2 regions of the Streptomyces sp. NPDC005962 genome follow, and region 1 is predicted to be linked to the other one. Evidence: riboswitches for the same ligand, from Rfam matches in the RefSeq annotation. Region 1 holds a riboswitch; the other holds the start of a gene.

Evidence for each region. A riboswitch is a leader RNA that binds a small molecule or an ion and turns the genes downstream of it on or off. The one in region 1 is predicted to bind cyclic di-AMP.
Region 2: another riboswitch for cyclic di-AMP. It lies ahead of ABZ370_RS03530 (transglycosylase family protein); the one in region 1 lies ahead of ABZ370_RS02470 (NlpC/P60 family protein).

What each region holds. Positions count from the first base shown of each region.
Region 1 is NZ_JBEXVE010000001.1:514,671-520,341, forward strand. It holds gene ABZ370_RS02450 (hypothetical protein) at 1-51, shown strand, start outside; gene ABZ370_RS02455 (NlpC/P60 family protein) at 76-1,092, opposite strand; gene ABZ370_RS02460 (hypothetical protein) at 1,396-1,749, shown strand; gene ABZ370_RS02465 (L,D-transpeptidase) at 1,936-2,652, shown strand; gene ABZ370_RS02470 (NlpC/P60 family protein) at 2,723-3,916, opposite strand; cyclic di-AMP (ydaO/yuaA leader) riboswitch at 3,923-4,125, opposite strand; gene pcrA (DNA helicase PcrA) at 4,294-5,671, shown strand, end outside.
Region 2 is NZ_JBEXVE010000001.1:733,387-739,057, forward strand. It holds gene ABZ370_RS03510 (roadblock/LC7 domain-containing protein) at 1-223, opposite strand, end outside; gene ABZ370_RS03515 (ATP-binding protein) at 220-1,347, opposite strand; gene ABZ370_RS03520 (cytochrome P450) at 1,939-3,246, shown strand; gene ABZ370_RS03525 (transglycosylase family protein) at 3,360-4,328, shown strand; cyclic di-AMP (ydaO/yuaA leader) riboswitch at 4,583-4,750, shown strand; gene ABZ370_RS03530 (transglycosylase family protein) at 4,757-5,431, shown strand; gene eno (phosphopyruvate hydratase) at 5,546-5,671, shown strand, end outside.

The DNA.
Region 1 (5,671 bases):
GGCAACGTCTACGCCAACGAGGGCAACCACTGGGACATCACCTACAAGTAACCGGTCCTTGAGGCCGGATGGACCTCAGGCGGGCCGGGCCGCGCCCGCGAAGGGCATCTGGTCGATCGGGGCCACCCGGACCGGGGCGCCGGGGCGCGGGGCGTGGATCATCATGCCGTTGCCGATGTAGATGCCGACATGGCTGACGCCGGAGAAGAAGAAGACCAGGTCACCGGGGGCCAGCTCGCCGCGTGAGATACGGCGGCCCGCGTTGATCTGGGTGTAGGTCGTACGCGGCAGGGACACCCCGGCGGCGCGCCAGGCGGCCTGGGTCAGGCCCGAGCAGTCGTACCCGGACGGCCCGGTCGCGCCCCAGACGTACGGCTTGCCGAGCGCCTCGTACGCGAAGGAGATGGCGCGGGCCGCGCGGCCGCCCGGCCGGGCGGCCGCGCTGTGCCGGGGCGCTGCCGGGGTGCGGGCGTGCTGCTGTTTTTCCTGCTGTGCGCGCAGGCGGTCGCGCTGTGCGCGGGTCAGCTTGGTCAGCAGCGCGTCGGCCGCGGCCAGCTTCTCCCGGATCGCGTGCTTGTGGCGGCCCGCGGCCGCCTGCGCGGCGCGCAGCTCACGGAGGCGGCCGGCCGCCTCGCCCCGGACCCGGCGCAGCGACCGCTCCTCGCGGGTGATGTTCGCGATCGTCGCCGCCTGGCGGTCGCCCGCGCGGTCGGCGAGCGAGGCGCGCTGGAGGTACTGGCCGGGGGAGGAGGAGAGGGCCAGCTGAAGGGTGGGGGCGACGGTGCCGGAACGGTACTGGGCGGTGGCGAACGCGCCGAGGGCGTTACGGGCCGTGTTGAGGCGGGCGGTGCGGCGGCCCGCCTCGTCGCGTAACCGGTGGAGCGAGCGCTGTGCCCTGTCGGTCGTGGCCCGGGCGCCGTCGTACTTCTCGGTGGCCTCCTCCGCCTCCCGCTGATACGCGTCGACCTTCGCCTTGACCTGGGCGGACGTCAGGCGGGGCTCGGCGTGCCCGACCCCCGGGAGGGCGGTCGCGGAGGCGGCGCCCGCGAGGACGAGGGTCGCGGCGGTCCGGACGGTGGTGGTCCGGAGGATGGTGCCGGTGAGCGACGAGCGGTGCCGCTGCTTCGGCTTCGTGGGGGGCTGCGGCGCCACTGCGGCGACTCACCTTTCGTCGGGGAACACGGGGCGGGGGTGCTTCTTGGAGGGGAAGGTAGGCGGGTCGGCGGCGCGGCGCGCTGAGATGAACGGAGGTGGACGGATTCGTCCCCCCGGTAGCGACTGCTGATCACGGGCGCGTCGTGAGGTGGGCGGGATCGGGGCGGCTGTGACCGATGTGCCGATCGGGGTGCACCCGGGTGACTGGCGGTGATATGCGCGGGGCTAGTCTCCGATGCCATGGACGTACTCATCAATGTGTTCGTCGGCCTGCACATCGTCGGCATCGCCGCCCTGCTGGGGGGCTTCCTCTCCCAGCTCTCGGCGATACGCGGGGACGGCGCGCGGATGACCCCGGGGATGCTGCACGGAGCCCTGACCATGCTGGTCACGGGTGCCGTACTGGTCGGGCTGAACCAGGCCGACGATCAGACCGTCAACACGCTGAAGATCGGCGTCAAGCTGGCGCTGCTGATCGTGATCCTGGGGCTGGTGTATGTGAAGCGGGACGAGGAGAAGGTGGAGCCCGCGATGTTCGGCGCGGTCGGCGCGCTGACGACGGTGAACATCTTCATCGCGGTGCTCTGGACCTGAGGCCTGACCTGACGCCTGACCTGACGCCTGACAGTCCATCAGTTTTTCTCACGCCGCCAGACCCCCGACCAGGGGGCGCGAAGGGGCGGAATGGGGGAAATCGCACCTGTAAGCGCAACCCGACGCGCCCTTCGACTGTCTTACCCATCAAGGGCAAGTCGAGGGCAAGCCCGGAGGGAGCGCGCAATGGGGGCAGAGGGAAGATTCGCGGCATGGCGGCGCCGTACGGCGGTCGCGTTGGGTATGGCGGGCATGGTGGTGCCGTTGTCCGTCGCACTCGGTACGGCACCGGCGCAGGCGGCGACGTCGTGTACGGCGGGCACCGGTCCGTATCAGAAGCAGGTCGAGAGGTTCCTCGGCCGTCCCGTCGACGGTCGGCAGTCCTCGGGGGACTGCCGCGCGACGCAGAAGTTCCAGATCAACCACGGCATCAGCCCGACCATCGGCTACGCGGGCCCCGTCACCTGGGGTGTCATGAAGCTGATCAACGCGCAGAACGCGGCGGGGCGTAACCCCAACGCGGCGCGCAAGTGCCCCACCAACAAGGGCCGCATCGCCTGCGTCGACCTCACCCGCCAGCTCAGCTGGGTGCAGGACGGCTCGCGGCTGGTGTTCGGACCGGTGCCGGTGCGCAGCGGGCGGGACAAGTACGAGACCCGCACCGGGCTGAAGAAAATCTACTGGCGGGACATCGACCACTGGTCGACGATCTACGACGTGGCCATGCCGTACAGCCAGTTCTTCGACGGCGGCCAGGCCTTCCACTCCATCGCGGGAAGCGTGTGGTCGCCGCCCGGCTCCCACGGCTGCGTCAACATGCGCTCCGGCGACGCGAAGAAGTACTGGAGCCTGTTGCGGAACGGCGACGACGTGTACGTGTACGGGCGCAAGCCGGGCACGTGACCCGGTCACCGGGGACAGCGGCTGCCCGATCGCGTACCGGGCAGCCGCATCTCTTACCGAGGCACAGGGCTTACGCGGGCCGCACGCTCCCGTAGATCGGCATCTCGGTGATCGGCGCCTTCTTCACCACGTCTCCCGGCTTCGGCGCGTGGATCATCATCCCGTCGCCGATGTAGAGCCCGACGTGGCTGATGTCGTCGAAGAAGAAGACCAGGTCACCCGGTTTGAGGTCGGAGGTCGAGACGCGCGTACCGGCCTTCACCTGGTCCCATGTGGTGCGCGGCAGCGAGACTCCGGCGGCCTTCCACGCGGCCTGGGTGAGCCCTGAGCAGTCGTAGGAGTTGGGGCCGGTGGCGCCCCAGACGTACGGCTTGCCGAGCTGGGACTCCGCGAAGTCGATCGCCTTGGCGGCCTTGGTGCTGTTCGTGGAGGTGGACGAGCCGCTGCCGCTTCCGGAACCGGAAGAGGAACCGGAACCGGAAGCGGCGCTCGACTGCTGCCCCTGCTTCTGCTCCTGCTGCTTCTGCTCGGCGGCGGCCTTCCGCTGCTTTTCGGCCAGCTCGGCCGCCTTGCGCCGCGCCTCCTCGTCCTTCTTCTTCTCGATCGCGGCCAGCCGCGCCTTCTCCTTGGCGGTCAGGTTCGCCAGCAGTTGGCGGGCCTGGGACAGCTTGTCCTGGACGGACTTCTTCTTGGTCTTCAGCTCTTTCTGGGTTTCGGTCAGCGACGCCAGGCTCCGGGAGGCCTCGCGGCGCTCCTCGGCGGCCTTCGCCGCCTGCGTCTGGAAGTCGTCGACGGCCTTCTTCTGTGAACCGGCCATCCGGCTCATCAGGTGGGACTGGTCGAAGAGGTCCTGCGGGTCGTTGGAGAACAGCAGGCTCGCGGCGCTCGACGTCATACCGCCGTTGCGGTACTGGGCGGCGGCGTAGGTGCCGAGCGTGCGGCGGGACTCGTTGAGCTTCTCCGTGTTCTCGGCGACATCGTCCAGCAGCCGGCTGACCTTGGTGCGCTGCTCCTCGGAGTGCTCCTTGGCGGCGTTGTAGTGCTGGGTGGCGGTTTCCGCCTGGTGGTAGAGCGTGTCCACCTTCTCCTTGACCGCCTCGATCGACTGCGTGGTGCCGGGCTTCGGGTCGCTCGGCGCGGCGTTCGCGGTCTGGGACAGGAGGGTGACGGAGGCGAGGGCCGCGGTGGTGAACCCGTAGGCCGTACGGCGTCCGGTGGACGAGGAGGTGGGTATTCGGGTCCGCGGCTTGCGGTGCGACGCCAAGGGAGGCGCTCCTTCCGTGGACCGCCTACCGGGTTAGCTGTCGGGTTCGGGCGGTACGGAAGGTTGCCCTACGGCCTTGTGCGGGCGGGACGTCACGTCGTACATGCCGTACGTGTCGTACCGCAGCTCGGGCCGATTCACCCCATCTTGCGTTGTGGGTCCCCGGCTCCGGCTGCCTCGCGGCGTGACGGACTCGGCGGAGGCCGCCCGGGCCGGCGCGGTTCGCCGACGGGTGTACGGGCCGCCTGGGGGAGGACGGTAGCCAACTCGTGGGGCTCCTGTGAAGGCTGGTGGCCGATATGCCCGAAACCGTTTCGTGACATCCATATGTAGTCTGTGCGCAGGCTGTCGGTGCGGCCGCCTAAACTCGGTGAGCGATGAGCAGCCTCTTTGACGACAGCTTCCTGGCGAATCTCGGGCCTCCGGACGAGGAGCCCCCGCCGCCCGAGGATTCCGCACACCCGGGCCCGGCCGGTGGTTCAGGCGGTGCGGATGGTCCGGGCGGTCCGGGCGGTTCCGGCGGTGAAGAGGTGCCGCACCACCTCTTCACGGGCGCCTTCGACGCGCCGGTGCCGAGCGGGCCCAGAGAGGCGTACTACCGGGACGGCGCGGCCCGCCCCGCCGTCGACCCGGCGGCGCTGCTGGAGGGGCTGAACGAGCAGCAGCGGGCGGCCGTGGAGCACACCGGCTCGCCGCTCCTGATCGTCGCGGGCGCCGGTTCCGGCAAGACCCGGGTGCTCACCCACCGCATCGCGTATCTGCTCGGCACCCGCCATGCGCATCCCGGCCAGATCCTCGCCATCACCTTCACCAACAAGGCGGCGGGGGAGATGAAGGAGCGGGTCGAGGAGCTGGTCGGGCCGCGGGCGAACGCGATGTGGGTGATGACGTTCCACAGCGCGTGCGTGCGCATCCTGCGCCGCGAGTCGAAGAAGCTGGGCTTCACCTCATCGTTCTCGATCTACGACGCCGCCGACTCGAAGCGGCTGATGGCGCTGGTCTGCCGGGATCTCGATCTCGACCCGAAGAAGTTCCCGCCGAAGTCGTTCAGCGCCAAGATCTCCAACCTGAAGAACGAGCTGATCGACGAGGAGACCTTCGCCGGTCAGGCGGCGGACGGCTTCGAGAAGACCCTCGCCGAGGCGTACGTGATGTACCAGTCGAGGCTGCGCGAGGCCAACGCCTTCGACTTCGACGACATCATCATGACCACGGTCAACCTGCTCCAGGCGTTCCCGGACGTCGCCGAGCACTACCGCCGCCGCTTCCGGCACGTCCTGGTCGACGAGTACCAGGACACCAACCACGCTCAGTACACGCTGGTCCGCGAGCTGGTGGGCACGGGCACGGACGAGATGGCGGCCGGGGAGCTGTGCGTGGTCGGCGACGCCGACCAGTCGATCTACGCGTTCCGGGGCGCCACGATCCGTAACATCCTCCAGTTCGAGGAGGACTATCCGGACGCGCGGACGATCCTGCTCGAGCAGAACTACCGCTCCACCCAGACCATCCTGAGCGCGGCCAACGCCGTCATCGAGCGCAACGAGAACCGCCGCCCGAAGAACCTGTGGACCGAGGCCGGTACCGGCGCCACCATCACCGGCTACGTCGCCGACACCGAGCACGACGAGGCCCAGTTCGTCGCCGACGAGATCGACCGGCTGACGGACGCGGGGGACGCCCGGGCCGGGGACGTCGCGATCTTCTACCGCACCAACGCCCAGTCCCGGGTCTTCGAGGAGATCTTCATCCGGG
Region 2 (5,671 bases), 220 kb from region 1:
CCAGAGTCTGACGCCAGTTCATATCGGGATGGCCGCAGAAGCCGGCCATGGTGCGGCTCAGCGACTGGATGCCGCTCATCGCGGCGGCGACGGTGTCGGCCTCGTCCTTCCTGACGTCCTGAGATCGGGCCATCAGCAGACCGTCGGCGGAAACCAGGATCGCGTGACGTGCCCCGGGTACTTCCAGGGCGCTGTCAAGCATCCATGACAGGTCGTTGTTCACTGAGGATCATGCCCTTCCCTGTTCGGGTTTGCGGAGCGACCGGACTGTGTGCCGCGCTGGAAGGCGCCCATGATCGAAGCGGCTTCCTCGCTCGTCCGGGCTTGGCCGTCTGCCGCGTCGGAGCGCGGCACGATGGAGATGGAGCCCTTGCGGCGGCGTTTGGGCAGTCCGCCCGCGGTGGAATCGCTCTCTTCGGAAGCGGCTGCCGGAGACACGGGGGACACGGAGGGCGCGGAGGGCGCGGGCTGTTCTTCCGGTTCGGGCATGTTGGTCAGGAGGTCCTCGGGAAGAAGCACCACCGCACGCACACCACCGTAGGGAGAGGCCGAATCGACGGAGACGGTGAAGCCGTAACGGGAGGCGAGCACACCGATCACGGCGAAACCGAACTGCGGCGGATTGCCCAGGCCCGTGACGCCCGTCGCGCGCTGGGCGGAGAGCAGCTCGTCGGCCCGGTTCTTCTCCTCCTCGTTCATACCGACACCGGCGTCATCGATGATGATGCAAACGCCCTTGGGCACGGTGCGGATGGTGATGTCGATGGGGGAATCGGGGGCGGAGTAGCTGGTCGCGTTGTCCAGCAGCTCGGCGAGGGCCAGCGCGACGGGTTCGACGGCCCGGCTGACCAGGGCGAAGTTGCTCTGGGAGCGGATCTCCACGCGCGTGTAGTGACGGATGCGGCCCTTGGCACTGCGCACCACGTCGTACACGGAGGCGACGGCCCGCTGACGGCCCAGCCAGCCGTCACACAGAACGGCGATCGACTGCGCACGGCGGCCGAACTGCGAGTTCATGTGGTCGATCTCCAGCAGGTCCTGGAGAATGTGGTGCTCGCCGTACCGGTCCTGCAGCTTCGTGATCGCAAGCTGCTGCTCGTTGGCGAGACCCTGAAGCGTCCGCATCGCGGACTTCAGAGCGCTCTTGGTGGCTTCCTCGGCGCGTACTTGAGCATCCTGAACCGCTGTTGCGTAGTTGTTTTCGAGTTCGGCGGTGCGGTTATCCAGCTCCGCCTTCTCCTCGCTGAGCTTCGCTCTCGATTTTCGACCGCGGATAATGGCGGTTGCGGCGAGAGGCGTGCCAGCGATCAGGGCCCAGAGGGCAGGGTCCTGTATGTAATGCGTCATAAGACTCTCTTTGAACGACTAGACCGCCAGGGACTGAAGGGTGTGCTGCAATAAGAATCCGGGGTGTTATGGAGAGGCAGCGGTAAGTCAGCGTTCGTGCGGCGCCCAAAGGGACGGGGCGCACCGCACTCGGCCTGCCGGGGGCTGCGCGCAGGCAGGGGTGCGCCGGCACGGCTCCATATGCCCAACTGGCGGCATAGTGCTCCTCAGAGTGGTAACCCTCTCGGCTGATTTACCGGATCGCCGTGTATCTAACGGGCCCTTGGCTAGCCTGGCAAGCGCGGTGATCGTATCACCAGGGGCAGGTGGCCCCGTGCATGTGCCGGAGGCCCATTCAACCACCTGACACTGTTTCAGCCATCCCCGCATTCTGCCTCATTGGCCGACGTCAGCGCATGTTCCGCAGTCATGGTCGGCGCGCGCCGCAGGCCACTCCGGGCGGTGGTCCCAGACATCAGATATCGGGCATTCGCCGCGCGCTGTGAGCGCATCGTGGAGAGTGTGTGGAGAAGGCCGTCGAATTGCTTCGGCATTAATTAGCTTTACTTGCGCGTTATGGATTTACTTCCGATAAGTGGCGTATCGGAATCCATGGACCGCGGCCGGTATCGTCGGGGCGTGTCCGATCAGCCCTGCCCCGCACCCGCTCCCACCCTCTTCACCTGGGAGTTCGCCACTGATCCCTACCCCGCCTACGCCTGGCTACGCGAGTACGCCCCGGTGCATCGGACCACGCTCCCCAGCGGGGTCGAGGCCTGGCTGGTCACTCGCTACGCCGATGCCCGGCAAGCCCTGGCCGACGCCCGGCTGTCGAAGAACCCACAGCGGCACAGTGAGTCCGCTCACGCCCGCGGCAAAGTGGGCATTCCCGGCGAGCGGCGCGCGGATCTGACGACACATCTGCTCAATATCGACCCCCCGGACCACACCCGGCTGCGGCGGCTGGTCTCCAAGGCGTTCACCCCGCGCCGCGTCGCCGCGTTCGCCCCACGGGTGCGCGAGCTGACCGACGGCCTCATCGACGCCTTCGAGGAGCGGGGAGAGGCCGACCTCATCCACGAGTTCGCCTTTCCTCTCCCTATCTACGCGATCTGCGATCTGCTCGGCGTCCCGAGGGAGGACCAGGACGACTTCCGGGACTGGGCCGGAATGATGATCCGGCACGGCGGAGGTCCGCGCGGCGGAGTGGCCCGCGCGGTGAAGCGAATTCGCACATATCTGGCCGAGTTGATCCACCGTAAGCGCGCCGCACTCGGCGACGACCTGATCTCCGATCTCATCCGGGCCAGTGACCACGGTGACCACCTCACCGAGAACGAGGTCGCGGCGATGGCCTTCATCCTCTTGTTCGCCGGTTTCGAGACCACCGTCAATCTCATCGGCAACGGCGTCTACGCACTGCTGCGCAACCCCGAGCAGCGCGCACAACTCCAGCGGTCCCTGGGAGAGGGAGGAACGGAGGGAACGGAAGAAGGAGGGGAAACAGGGGACGAGGGGCTGCTCGCCACCGCCGTCGAGGAACTGCTGCGCTACGACGGCCCGGTGGAGATGGCTACCTGGCGGTTCGCCGCCGAGCCGCTCACCCTCGGCGGGCAGCACATCGCGGAGGGGGAACCGGTGTTGGTGGTGATCGCCGCCGCCGACCGCGACCCCGAGCGCTTCGCCGGTCCCGACGTACTCGACCTCGCCCGCACCGACAACCAGCACCTCGGCTACGGCCATGGCATCCACTACTGCCTGGGCGCCCCGCTCGCCCGCCTGGAGGCGCGGACCGCGCTCGCCACCCTGCTGCGCCGACTCCCCGATCTCCGGCTCGCGGTGGAGCCGGACGAGCTGCGCCGACGCGGCGGGCTCATCATGCGCGGGCTGCGCACCCTTCCGGTGACCTGGGGAAAGTGACAAACAGTCAACCGCGTGACCGTGGCGTGACCTGGGATACACCGGCTTGTGATGATCGTGTGGCGTCGCTATGTTCAACCGACAACCGAGCCCCCACACGAGAGGCGATTCGCATGCTTTCCGGGAACGGACGTCACCGCCGCCCCCGCCAGGCTCCGGCCATCGTCGTCGCCGCGGGGGTGACCGGTGCGAGCATCGCCATCCCGCTCTTCGGAGCGACCGGCGCCCAGGCCGCCCCCGCCACCACGTGGGACCACGTCGCCGAGTGCGAGAGCGCGGGGATGTGGAGCGCCAACGAGGGCAACGGCTTCTACGGCGGCCTGCAGCTGACCCTCGACATGTGGAAGAAGTACGGGGGCACCGGTTACGCCCCGCGGCCCGACCTGGCCAGCCGCTCCCAGCAGATAGCCGTCGCCGAGTCGATACTCGGCGACCGCGGCCCGGACGCCTGGCCCAGCTGCGCGCTGAACGCCGGGCTGACCGGCGGCGGTGACGCCCCGGATGTGAATCCGGGCAGTACGGCGCCCCCGTCCCGGCAGGACGCGCAGCGCGGCGACTCAGGCGGCTCGGGCGACCGCGGGGACTCGGGTGAACGCGACGGCGCCCCGTCCGGCAAGACGCCCGACGCGACGGACACCCCCGGCGCCTCGAACACCCCCGGCGCACCGGACGCGTCGGACGCGCCGGAGCAGCCCCAGGACTCCGCCTCGCCCGACGGGCCGGACGGACCGGACGGCGACGCGCCCTCCCCGTCCCCTTCTTCAGGCGCGTCGGACCCGACGCCGGCCCCCTCCTCCACCGAGGGCGGCTCCGGGGGCCCTTCGGGGGAGCACCGGGGCGAACAGGACCAGGATGAGCGGCCGAGCGGCCATGCCTCGCGCGGCGGTGCCGACAGGGCCGAAAACCCCACGGATGGCGGCTACACAGTGCGTCCGGGTGACAACCTTTCAGCAATCGCCGAAAAGCAGGAATCGGGCGGCGACTGGCGTCGGATCTACGCATCCAACGAAAACCTGATCGGAACCGACCCGGATCTCATCATCCCTGGTCAGCGACTTGACCTCACCATCAGGGGCCAGTAGTTCAGGGGGATTTGCCCGATCTGGCACCGGTGAGACATACCTCTCGTCACATTTTCCCTCCCGTCCGTCGTGTCCGGTCTCTCCACACCCGGCCCCACCTGCGCCGATGTAGCCCGAGTGACCTCGATAACACCCCTCTTCGCTGCGATAAGGGTGTTTGAACGTTTCCCGGACGTGTGTTTAACGTCTTTCCGCTCGCCACAACGAGCACCGTCGACCGTCACGCCGAGTCCTGCCGGCGGTCGTCCGGTACCGACGCGCCAGCGCCGAAGGCAGGAGCGGGGGACCCAAGGTAAGTGCCGGGAGGCCAGCAGCATCGGCCGAGCGGCTTGGGGTGAAGCTGGGTGCGGACCTCCGCACCCAGCCGGGCAACTCACGCCCGAACCCGACAGCTCACCTCGTAGGCGTCGGTGAGGAAACGAACCAACATGTCCAACGCTCAGGGCAAGCACCGTCGTCCCTCCAAGGCCACCCGTATCGTCGCGCTCGCCGGCCTCGCCGGAGCCGCGGTGGCCACCCCGCTCATCGGTGCGACGTCCGCCTCTGCCGCCACCAGCTCCCAGTGGGACCAGGTCGCGCAGTGCGAGTCAGGCGGCAACTGGTCGATCAACACCGGCAACGGCTACTCCGGTGGCCTGCAGTTCTCCTCCTCCACCTGGGCCGCCTACGGCGGTACCGCCTTCGCTCCCACCGCTGACAAGGCCGGCAAGGCCCAGCAGATCCAGGTGGCCGAGAAGGTCCTCTCCAGCCAGGGCAAGGGTGCCTGGCCGGTCTGCGGCAAGGGCCTGACCAGCGGCGGCGCCCCGTCCGCCCCCGCGCCCTCCACCCCGCAGCAGAGCCAGCCCGACTCCAAGCAGTCGGCCCCGTCCGCCAAGCCGAAGGCCGCGCCGCGCAGCGCGCCCGAGCACGCCGCGCGCGCCGAGACCCGCGGCCCGATCAAGAAGGGCGACGGCGAGTACAAGGTCAAGTCCGGTGACACCCTTGGCAAGATCGCCAAGGCGGAGCACGTCAAGGGCGGCTGGAAGAAGCTGTTCGACCTGAACAAGAACATCGTCCAGCACGCCGACGTGATCTTCCCCGGCCAGCAGCTGCACCTGAGCTGAACCGCCCCACCGTAGTCAACGAGCCCCGGCCGGGTGCGCCGCCCCCACGGTGCACCCCGCCGGGGCTTCGGTGCGGTTAGGCTCATGCTGCTACCGAAGACCCATACGAAGGAGATCCTCGTGCCGTCCATCGACGTCGTCGTAGCTCGCGAGATCCTCGACTCGCGAGGCAACCCCACGGTCGAGGTCGAGGTCGGCCTCGACGACGGCAGCACCGGCCGTGCCGCCGTCCCGTCCGGC